Solitalea lacus: one gene and its partner. Each later gene encodes a partner of the first gene's protein in a complex. Links are inferred from orthologs where the notes say so. Each region holds a gene or a part of one and is shown in the gene's direction. Other genes may lie near its edges.

The links.
Region 2: the proteins of accB (region 1) and accD are in contact, whole or in part, in a solved structure (PDB 8UXZ), measured with the Escherichia coli proteins. The link is inferred for Solitalea lacus from one-to-one orthologs.

Annotation. Positions count from the first base shown.
Region 1 is NZ_CP091740.1:4,048,477-4,052,290, reverse strand. The notes cover bases 1-2,801. They hold accB (acetyl-CoA carboxylase biotin carboxyl carrier protein), read left to right. Parts: upstream 1-1,054; coding sequence 1,055-1,549; downstream 1,550-2,801. Other genes in these bases: accC (acetyl-CoA carboxylase biotin carboxylase subunit), read left to right, coding at 1,642-2,801; L2B55_RS17410 (beta-ketoacyl-ACP synthase III), read left to right, coding at 1-938. Outside these bases: more of accC, read left to right, coding at 2,802-2,982; twin-arginine translocase subunit TatC, read left to right, coding at 3,144-3,814. UniProt on the Escherichia coli protein: This protein is a component of the acetyl coenzyme A carboxylase complex; first, biotin carboxylase catalyzes the carboxylation of the carrier protein and then the transcarboxylase transfers the carboxyl group to form malonyl-CoA.
Region 2 is NZ_CP091740.1:2,971,480-2,979,157, forward strand. Bases 1-2,861 are described here. They hold accD (acetyl-CoA carboxylase, carboxyltransferase subunit beta), read left to right. Parts: upstream 1-938; coding sequence 939-1,784; downstream 1,785-2,861. Other genes in these bases: fbaA (class II fructose-bisphosphate aldolase), read right to left, coding at 1-666; L2B55_RS12875 (transposase), read right to left, coding at 2,054-2,861. Also shown: more of L2B55_RS12875, read right to left, coding at 2,862-3,388; L2B55_RS12880 (cysteine desulfurase family protein), read right to left, coding at 3,598-4,743; glmM (phosphoglucosamine mutase), read right to left, coding at 4,857-6,236; L2B55_RS12890 (class I SAM-dependent methyltransferase), read left to right, coding at 6,432-7,175; L2B55_RS12895 (phosphatase PAP2 family protein), read left to right, coding at 7,175-7,678.

The DNA of each region.
Region 1 (3,814 bases):
CAGAAGACAAGCTGACTAACCAAGACCTTGAAAAAATGGTTGATACTAATGATGAGTGGATCCTTTCACGCACAGGTATCAAAGAACGAAGAATTCAAAAAGAGGGCGCAACATCAGACATGGGCGTTAAAATCATGGAAGGATTACTTGCTAAACGCGGTATTACTCCTGAGGAAATTGACCTGGTGATTTGTACCACTGCGACCCCTGATTATGTTTTTCCAGCCACTGCCAATGTTATTTGTGATAAAATAGGTGCCAAGAATGCCTGGGGATATGACCTCAGCGCTGCTTGCTCGGGCTTTATTTATGGTTTAACTACCGGAGCTCAGTTTATCCAAACGGGTATGTACAAAAAAGTAGTGATAATTGGTATCGACAAAATGTCATCGATTATTGATTACCAGGACCGTGCTACCTGTATCATTTTTGGAGATGGTGGAGGAGCTGTTTTGCTAGAGCCAAATGAAGAAGGCTTAGGCTTCCAGGATGCGATTTTAAGAAGCGATGGCGCTGGTCGTCAGTATTTACTGATGAAAGCCGGAGGTTCTGCTAAACCTGCATCTCGTGAAACAGTTGAAAATCGTGAACACTTTGTTTATCAGGAAGGTAAAACCGTATTCAAATTTGCGGTTACCAATATGGCCGAAACAGCTGCTGAAGTAATGGAGCGTAATAACCTTACGGCCGATGATATTGCATGGTTGGTACCACACCAAGCTAACAAACGCATTATTGACGCAACAGCTGATCGCTGTGGAGTGCCTGCGGAAAAAGTGATGGTGAACATTGAACGCTATGGTAACACTACCAATGGAACTATTCCTTTATGTTTATGGGAATGGGAAAGCCAGCTGAAGAAAGGCGACAATCTTATTTTAGCAGCATTTGGTGGAGGCTTTACCTGGGGAGCTGTTTATATAAAATGGGCCTATTAATTAAATCTAACCTAAAGTATGTGATATAGTGTAGTTGAATGTGTTGAAAACTTACTCATGAACTTACATTAAAATAACTAACTTTAATAAAACTACTTAAACAAACACGCAAACTAATGGAAATCAAGGAAATTCAGGAACTTATTAAATTCGTCTCTAAGTCAGGCGTTAATGAAGTTTCAATTGAACGAAAAGATTTTAAAATTACTATAAAAACTACTTCACAACAAACTGTACAAGCGGTTGTTCAGGCAGTTCCGGCTGCGGCCCCTGTAGCGGCAATTCCGCATGTAACAGCTCCTGCAATTCCTGCAGCAGCTCCAGCTGCCGCTCCTGTAGCACCAGTTGCTCCAGCTGCAAGTGAAGAAAACCTGATCACTATCAAATCGCCTATGATTGGTACTTTCTACCGTCAGGCAAGCCCTGAAAAACCTTCTTTTGTAAATGTAGGTGACGAAATTCGTCCAGGACAAGTATTATGTATCATTGAAGCTATGAAATTGTTTAACGAAATCGAGTCTGAAATTTCAGGTCGTATTGTTAAAGTTTTGGTTGAAAACGCAAGTCCGGTTGAGTACGATCAACCTTTGTTCTTGGTTGAGCCAATGTAATTTCAATTTGAAAATTAGAGAGTGGAACCCAACTCTTTGAAATGAGGACATTCTCAAACTCACACATTTTCAAATTTTCAAATTAGTAAAACATGTTTAAAAAAATACTTATTGCCAATCGTGGAGAGATTGCGTTGCGTATTATTCGCACGTGTAAAGAGATGGGCATAAAAACAGTTGCAGTATACTCAACTGCTGACCGTGATAGTTTGCACGTACGTTTTGCAGATGAAGCGGTATGTATTGGTCCTGCTCCAAGTAAAGACTCATACTTAAATATCCCTAATATTATTGCTGCGGCGGAGATCACCAATGCCGATGCGATTCACCCAGGTTATGGCTTCTTGTCTGAAAATGCTAAGTTTTCAGGAATTTGCCGTGAAAATGGGATTAAATTCATTGGAGCCAGTCCGGAGATGATTAATGCCATGGGCGATAAATCATCTGCGAAAGAAACTATGAAAAAAGCAGGAGTACCTACAATTCCTGGTTCTGATGGCTTGTTGAGCGATGTTAGTGAAGGGATTAAAGTTGCAAACCAAATAGGTTATCCGGTAATTTTGAAAGCGACTGCCGGTGGTGGTGGTCGTGGTATGCGTATCGTTTGGAAAGACGAAGACTTTGAGAACGCTTGGGATTCAGCTCGTCAGGAAGCCGGTGCAGCTTTCGGTAACGATGGTATCTATCTTGAGAAATTTGTAGAAGATCCTCGTCACATCGAAATTCAGATTGTAGGTGACCAGTATGGAAAAGTTTGCCACCTTTCTGAGCGTGATTGTTCAATTCAGCGTCGTCACCAGAAGTTGGTAGAAGAGTCTCCTTCTCCGTTTATGACTGATGAACTACGTCAGAAAATGGGTGACGCAGCTATCTCAGGAGCAGCAGCTGTAAACTACGAAGGTGCAGGAACAATTGAGTTTTTGGTTGATAAACACCGTAACTTCTACTTCATGGAGATGAACACTCGTATCCAGGTAGAGCATCCGGTAACTGAAGAAGTTATCAATTACGACTTGATTAAAGAGCAGATTAAAGTAGCCGCTGGTGTGCCAATTTCTGGCCGTTCTTATCTGCCAACAATGCATGCTATCGAGTGCCGTATTAATGCGGAAGATCCTTTGAACGGTTTCCGTCCGTCTCCAGGTAAGATTACCAATTTCCACTCTCCGGGTGGTCATGGAGTGCGTGTTGATACTCACGTTTACTCAGGCTATGTTATTCCACCTAATTACGACTCAATGATTGCCAAGCTAATCACCGTGGCGCAAACACGTGAGGAAGCTATTTCTACAATGGAAAGGGCTCTTAGCGAATTCGTAATTGAAGGAATTAAAACTACAATTCCATTCCATATAAAATTGATGCAGGATCCAAACTTTAGAGCTGGTAACTTTACCACTAAGTTTATGGAAACCTTTGAGATGGATAAATAATCATATTGAGAAAAATCAATAATGAAAATAACAGACAGCCGTATGATGAACTCATGCGGCTGTCTGTGTTTTAGCGAATAATAGTTTTTAGGATTGCTTGTTCGCTTATGGCTTTAAAAGTTCATTGTTTTCCCTATTTTTGCAGCTCATTTTAACTTCAGATGTCCGATAACAGTCGTAGAAATAACCTGATAACCAAATACGTTCTTAAAGAAAAACACACCATTGAGTCAGAGATGTCATTTTTCGACCACTTGGAAGAATTAAGGTGGCATTTGATTCGTTCTATTATCGCTATCTCAGTTTTTACCGGATTGGCTTTTAGCTATAAAGAAATCATCTTTGATCAAATAATTTTAGGGCCTAAAAATCCAAATTTCTGGACATATAGAAAGATGTGCGAAATTGCGGCCAAATACAATATACCTGATTTCTGTGTATCAAAGATCAATTTCGTGATTATGAATACGGAATTGTCCGGACAATTTGTTATTCACCTTACAAGTTCCATTTTAGTAGGTTTGGCTTTAGCCTTCCCCTACTTTATTTGGGAATTATGGAGGTTTATTAAGCCTGCTCTTCAAACTAGTGAACGGAGATATGCCAATGGATTAATCTTTTTTGCATCCTTACTCTTTGGAATAGGTGTCTTATTTGGTTATTATATCATTGTTCCGCTTACAATAAACTTTTTAGGCTCCTATACTGTAAGTGCCGAAATTATTAATCAGGTATCTCTTGATTCATATCTTTCAACGGTGGGGACACTTTCTTTGGGATGCGGTGTTACGTTTGAATTACCAATTATTATCTACTTTCTTTCTAAAGTGGG
Region 2 (7,678 bases), 1.1 Mb from region 1 along the record:
AGCAGCTGCAATAGTAAAGCGGTGGCTGATTTTACTTAACTCGGTATAAGCGTAATCAACTTCTTCAGGTTGAGTATATAATTTTGAGCTATCCACATCAGAGTTGTCAACACCATCTTCTTCACCACCTGTAACTCCAAGTTCAATCTCTAAAGTCATACCCATTTTGCTCATACGCTCAAGGTAAGTTTTGCAGATTTCAATATTCTCATGCAATGGCTCTTCTGACAAGTCAATCATGTGCGACGAGAATAAAGGTTTGCCATGCTGAGCATAAAACTTTTCGCCTGCTTCTAGCATACCATCAATCCAAGTCAATAATTTTTTAGCAGCATGGTCTGTATGAAGAATAACAGAAACTCCATACATTTCAGCCAGTAAGTGTACGTGTTGTGCAGCAGAAACAGCACCGGCAATACAGGCCTGCAGATTATCATTATTTAATGATTTACCAGCATAAAACTGAGCACCACCATTTGAAAGCTGAATAATAACCGGAGAGTTAACCGCTTTAGCAGCTTCCATTACCGCATTAATAGTATTGGTTCCAATAGTATTCACAGCTGGTAATGCAAATTGATGTTGCTTTGCTAATTCGAATAATTCCTGCACTGCATCTCCGTGCAAAACGCCCTTTGAAATAGCTGTTTGAGTCTGATCTGACATACGAGATTAGTTTTAATAGAAGATTTTTTAAATTGAGTGGCTAAATATAGTTATTAAAACCGTTTTTCAATCGATTTTTTACGAATTTGACAATTACTAACCATTGGTAGTGAGAACCTAAGATTAAATTAAGAACTATATGCCGACGAGTTACAGATTTTTACTATTTTGCAGCCCTTTTTATTGTAGCTATACACCGGATTAGTTTCCATTGTTTAACTTTATATAAAAAACTGATTAACAACTAAAACAAACACATTACATAACAAATCATGAGTTGGTTTAAACGTGCAAAAGAAGGTATCACAACCAAAACCGAAGAAAAAAAGGAAACCCCGGATGGTCTTTGGAATAAATGTCCTTCTTGCAAAAAAGTTTTGCATAATTCAGAGCAGGTAGAAAACAAGTATGTTTGCCACCATTGCGGCTACCACATCCGTATAGGCTCTAAAGAATATTTTGAGATTTTATTTGATGATAACCAGTTTACTGAGTTATTCTCCAACCTTACTTCCGGTGACCCGTTACACTTTGTAGACAGTAAGAAATACACTGATCGAATTATTGAAACCATGGCCAAAACTGGCCTAAAAGACGCGATTCGTGCCGGTGTTGGTAAAATTGAAGGACAAGACTTGGTTATTGCTTGTATGGACTTTGATTTTATCGGCGGTTCAATGGGTTCAGTTGTGGGAGAAAAAATAGCCCGCTCTATCGATTACTCATTAAAGAACAAAATTCCATTCCTGATGATTTCTAAATCAGGTGGGGCCCGTATGATGGAGGCTGCTTTCTCGTTAATGCAAATGGCCAAAACATCAGCTAAACTGGCATTATTAGCTGAAGCTAAAATCCCTTATATTTCGTTATTAACGGATCCTACTACAGGTGGCGTTACAGCCTCATATGCAATGCTGGGTGACATTAATATCTCGGAACCTGGAGCGATGATTGGCTTTGCCGGACCGCGTGTAATTAAAGAAACCATTAAAAAGGATCTTCCTAAAGGTTTTCAGAGTGCTGAATTTGTATTGGAACACGGCTTTTTAGACTTCATTGTTGACCGTCGCCAAATGAAATCCAAAATTGCTTCGTTTTTAAAAATTGTTCAGAAATAAAGTAAATACTTAAAAAAATTAACGGATGGAGGGGTTACTGCTTCATCCGTTTTTTTTAGGGACTCTTGGGAAATTCCGAAGAAAGCGGCAATCCAAATAAAATTTGGGTTGCCGCTTTCTTTCTTTGTGGCAGTTTGAGTAGGCCAGCACGACCAACTTGTGGATAACTGGGCAGGATTTGTGGAAAAGGGTCGAAATTTTGAAAAAAACGATGCAACAGGGCACACTTTGCCCTTGCGGGATTGCTTGGGCAGCTGTGGCAGGAGGTTTTAGGCGGCTAAATCGGGAGCTTGGGCCTTCTCCCGCTTAGTGACCATGCGCACGGCGTTGGCGGTCATCACCCCAAAGAACATCCAAAGGGTTTCATTAGCCTGGTTACGTGCCTTGATGCGCCGCAGATCGTAGTGATTCTTTTCCGTTCCAAAGCTACCCTCCAGCCGGGTGGAACGTTCTTTATTCAACAGGGCTCTCAGGGTTTTCTTTTCCGGCGTATCGCCTCTGCCTTTTTGCACAAAGCCGGTAGCAATCTTCCGCTCGCTCAGGTATTTTCGATTGGCATTGGTGGCATAAATCCGGTCGCCTGCAAATTGATGACAGGTACCGAACAGGCGCCCATGTAGGGCTAGCGAAGCTTCTACTCGCTTACATTCATTATAAGCCGCATAGCTGTAATGTTCAATGATATTGATCCCATCCACCTGCAGCATGTGCACTTTGGCCCCAAATTCACAGGGTTTGTTTTCCTTGCCCCGTACAATGGAACGCACAAAAGGCTTGTACAGGGACAATACCCTGTCGGGTAGTTTCTTACCGGGATTTTCCAACAAGAACCGCTGCTCCTTTAACACTTGCTCCACCAAGTCAAAGCGTTCCCGGAGCCGCCCGGCCAGTTGCAGCCTGTCGCCCATTAAGCGAAAAACATCCTTAATCAGGCCATTCAAGCGGGTGAGTAACTTGATTAACTGCTGGCAGCGACGACGTGACTTGCGCTGGCTTTTCTTACGGAGTAAATTGAAAGTCGATTGTTTGAGTTGTTGTTCATTAAAAGCGTTTTTAGCCCGCTTTAGCTTACAGGATTTCAACAAATCTTCGTATAACTCATGACTGAACAGGCAGCAATCCCACAGCAGTTTCACGCTGGTAGGGTATTTCATGTCGCTTTCATACACGGTGGCATCGCAGAACAAAACCTGCGTTTCCTTCAGCTGCGGCTTCCAATAACGAATCAGTTCTTCCTGAAACAGCTGCAGATCCAGGTGTTTGGCCACATAACTGCGGATTCTGGAGACCAGGGTGACATCCTTGATTTGTTCATTATCGGCCAGGCGCATGCCGCAAAACAACTGCATTTGCCAATTCCCGTTCAGGTGTTCAATCAACTGCTCATCACTCAGACCAGTATAGGACTTCAAAAACAACAAGGCCAACATGCCCTCTGGAGCCAGCCAGGCTTTAGCGCCACGTGCACTGCCCTTAGCCGGTAAGAGGGCTGCCAAGCGGTCCAGTGGAAGTACCTGGCGGAGTTTGCCCAAGCTGGTCGTCTGAAAAATAATTTCGCGGGGACTTTGCAGTTCGTTGACAGGAAATAAGTAGTTTTGCAGCATATTATTTTGTTGTTTCGCAAAACCAAAATAATGAAAAACCCCGATTTGGCCTCATTTGAGACTTTTTCGGGGTTATTTTTTTGAATTCAACACAATTAATAGCTGTGTTTCAGGGAATTGTAATTTTCAAAGACTCCCTTTTTATTACAAATAAAAAAGTGAATTATCTATAATGATAATCCACTTTTTAAAATATTGCTAAAAACAAATTACTTCACTGCAACTTCCACAGGAACAATCTGTTTTAATTTTTCGATTGTATAGTCGATCTCTTCTTTAGTCGTCATTTTACTGAAAGAAAAACGAATAGCCGGACGGTTTGGATCAGCTCCAATACCCGAAAGCACATGCGAACCAATGTTTGAACCTGAAGAACAAGCACTTCCACCTGAAGCCGAGATACCGTTAATATCTAAGTTAAACAACATCATATCGCCCATATCAGACTCAGGGAATGACACGTTTAATACTGTATATAAACTCTTTTCGGGGTTAGTTTCACCATTAAATTGAATGTCTGGGAAATTTTGAAGTAATTGCTCTTTCATGTACGATTTTAAATCTTGAACATGTTGAGCATGTTGCTCCATCTCATTATAAGCAATTTCCAATGCCTTAGCCAAACCTACAATGCCATAAACATTCTCAGTTCCACCACGCATGTTACGCTCTTGAGCTCCACCGTAAATTAAAGGTTTAATTTTAACATTATGGTTTACATATAAAAAGCCAACTCCTTTAGGTCCGTGCAATTTATGTGCTGCACAAGCCACAAAATGCACTTTAAGCTTGCTTAAGTCATGCACATAGTGTCCCATGGTTTGCACTGTATCACAATGGAATAATGCATTGTACTGCTCACAAAGGTTGCCAACTCGCTCAATATCCAATAAAGTACCTATTTCGTTATTGGCATGCATTAACGAAACAAAGCTTCGTTCGTTGGTTTTAAGCAATTCTTCAAGGTGGTTATAATCGACATTTCCCTTATCGTCAATGTTTACATAACTTAGCTTGATAATGCCCTTTTTCTCCAGTTCTTCAAAAGTGTGACCAACTGCATGGTGCTCAATTTTTGAAGTAATGGCGTGAGTAATACCATTATCAATAATTCCACAACGGATTGCCGTGTTATCGGCTTCGGTTCCTCCAGAAGTAAAGAAAATCTCAGCAGGTGAAGTATTCAACAATTTTGCAATAGTCTTGCGCGCCATTTCAACTGCAGAACGCACCTCGCGACCGTGTGCATGGATGGAAGAAGGGTTCCCAAATTGATTCTCCATCATGTTGAACATCACCGCCAATACTTCCTTATCAATTGGAGTAGTAGCAGCATTGTCTAAATAAACTCTCATTTTTAGGTTAAGTTAAATTAATTGGTATTGGTTCAATAAAGTGAAATGTATGAGATAAAATGTGCAAGTTACCTGGCATGTTTCATCTCAAATCCCTCATTTCACTTCATTCATTATATCATTTCTTTAAAATCTGCAATTATCTTGTTTGCCAATGCATCAGCAACCGTTTCTGAATTGCCTTCAGAATAAATACGGATAATTGGTTCAGTATTAGAACGACGCAAATGTACCCATTCCTTATCAAATTCTATACGAACTCCATCAATTGTATTTATTGGCTGCTTTTTGTATTTATCTTGAATTTTCTTCAACAAACTATCAATATCCATATCAGCCGTTAAGGTGATCTTATTTTTTGAAATATGATAGTTAGGATAAGAGTTTCTTAATACTGAAATACTTTTACCAAATTTAGCCAGGTGCGTTAAAAACAGAGCGATTCCCACCAGAGCATCTCTTCCGTAATGCAACTCAGGATAAATTACCCCTCCGTTACCTTCTCCTCCAATTACTGCATTGGTAGCTTTCATCATTTCAACCACATTAACCTCTCCTACTGCAGCGGCACTGTATTTACCACCATGCTTTTCAGTAATGTCTTGCAAAGCACGTGTCGATGAAAGGTTGGAAACTGTATTACCTTTTGTATGCTGGAGCACATAATCGGCAACAGCTACAAGGGTGTATTCTTCACCAAATAAGTTACCATCCTCACTCATAAATACAAGACGATCAACATCCGGATCAACTGAAATACCTAAACTGGCATGCTTAGCAGTAACTGTTTTAGAAAGCTCTGTTAAGTGTTCTGCCAAAGGCTCTGGATTATGGGGAAACTTACCATCAGGGGTACAATACAACTCATGAACAGTTTGTACTCCTAAGGCTTTTAACAATCTTGGAACAAAAATTCCGCCTGTTGAATTCACAGCATCAACCACCACACTGAAATTAGCTTTTTTAATAGCTTCAACATCTACCAATGGTAATGCCAAAATCATTTCAATATGTTTATCAACATAAGTACTGTCTACCTTATATGAGCCCAATGAATCAACATCAGCATATTCAACAGCGGCTTGTTCGGCAATATCCAAAACCTCCTGTCCATCAGCTGCTGAAATAAATTCACCTTTATGATTTAACAATTTTAATGCATTCCACTGCTTAGGATTGTGACTGGCTGTAAGGATAATACCACCACCGGCGTTTTCTAAAGGAACCGCAATTTCAACGGTTGGAGTGGTTGATAGATCTAGGTCAACTACATCTATTCCTAAACCTTGCAAGGTCCCCACCACCAGGTTGCGTACCATTTCGCCTGAAATACGAGCATCTCTACCAATAACAATCTTTTTGTTACCGGTTTTATTAATTACCCATTGGCCAAAAGCCGAAGTAAACTTTACTACATCAACAGGAGTAAGAGCATTACCTGGGGCGCCACCAATTGTACCCCTAATACCTGAAATAGATTTAATTAGTGTCAATGTTATTAATTTTAAATTAGAGTGAACAAAATTATAATATTAAATCAGAATAGGCAATTATGCCCTTGTAAAGATATTGCCCAGTTTTTAAATTGGATATGAAGTATTGCACGCAAACGATTGTCAAAATTTTATACAATTAAGATATTTTAATTAGCCTGAAATTGCTCATATTGGTTTTATATATTTGTTGCTATGCCTGATAAACAACAGAAGTGGTACCAGAATTGGTTCAATTCGCCTTATTATCATATACTTTATAACAAAAGAGATGAACGCGAAGCAGAACATTTAATTGACAACCTTTGCGAATATCTGACGCCCTCAATCAAGGAACGTATGCTTGATATTGGTTGTGGAAAAGGACGACACGCCATCTACCTTAATAAAAAGGGGTACGATGTAACCGGTATTGACCTTTCAGAGGAAAATATCAAGTTAGCCACTGCTCATGAAAATGCTAAATTGCATTTTTACGTTCACGATATGAGAAATTTGTTTTTCATAAACTATTTCGATGTCGTTCTTAACCTATTTACCAGTTTTGGCTTCTTTGAAAAAGACCGCGACCATCAACATGCCATTAACATGTTTGCTAAATCACTGAAAACAGGAGGTGTTCTGGTGCTTGATTTTATGAATGCTGAAAAACTTAAAAACAATTTGGTATTTAGAGAGATTCAGACGGTTGAAAACATCGAATTTCACATTCAACGTAAAATTGAAGACGGGGCAATTATCAAAAAAATAGACTTTGAAAATAAAGGCCGCCATTTTGCCTTTAAAGAAGAAGTTAAAGCTTTAATGATGACGGATTTTGAACGTTATTTTAAGAATGCAAATTTTGATATTGAAGCAACATTTGGCGACTATGACTTACGTCCATTTGACCCGTTAAAGTCAGACCGATTACTTTTCATTTGCAGAAAAACCCAATAATGCTTAATCAATTAAACACCTTTGACCAAAAAGCTTTCTTTTTCATAAATACAGGCCTTTCCAATTCTTTTTTTGATTTGTTAATGCCTTTACTGCGTAACCAATATTTTTGGACACCTGTATATGTATTCCTTATTGTTTTCTTTATCCGAGAATACAAGAAAAAAGGGCTTTATCTTATCGGTTTCCTTCTTTTAACGTTTGCAATTGCTGATTTTACAAGTGCAAGTATTATAAAAGAATATTTTCAACGCCTCCGGCCTTGTAACGATCCGGCATTAGTCGGCTTGGTAAAATTACGTCTTAATCGTTGTGGCAATGGTTTTAGCTTTGTATCATCACATGCCGCAAATCATTTTGCCATTTCCATGTTTTTAATCGGCACGTTTTACCAACGCTGGAAATGGGTTTTACCGGCAGCTTTAATTTGGGCAGCCCTTGTTTGCTTTGCTCAGGTTTATGTAGGTGTTCATTATCCGTTTGATGTAACCTGCGGAGGAATT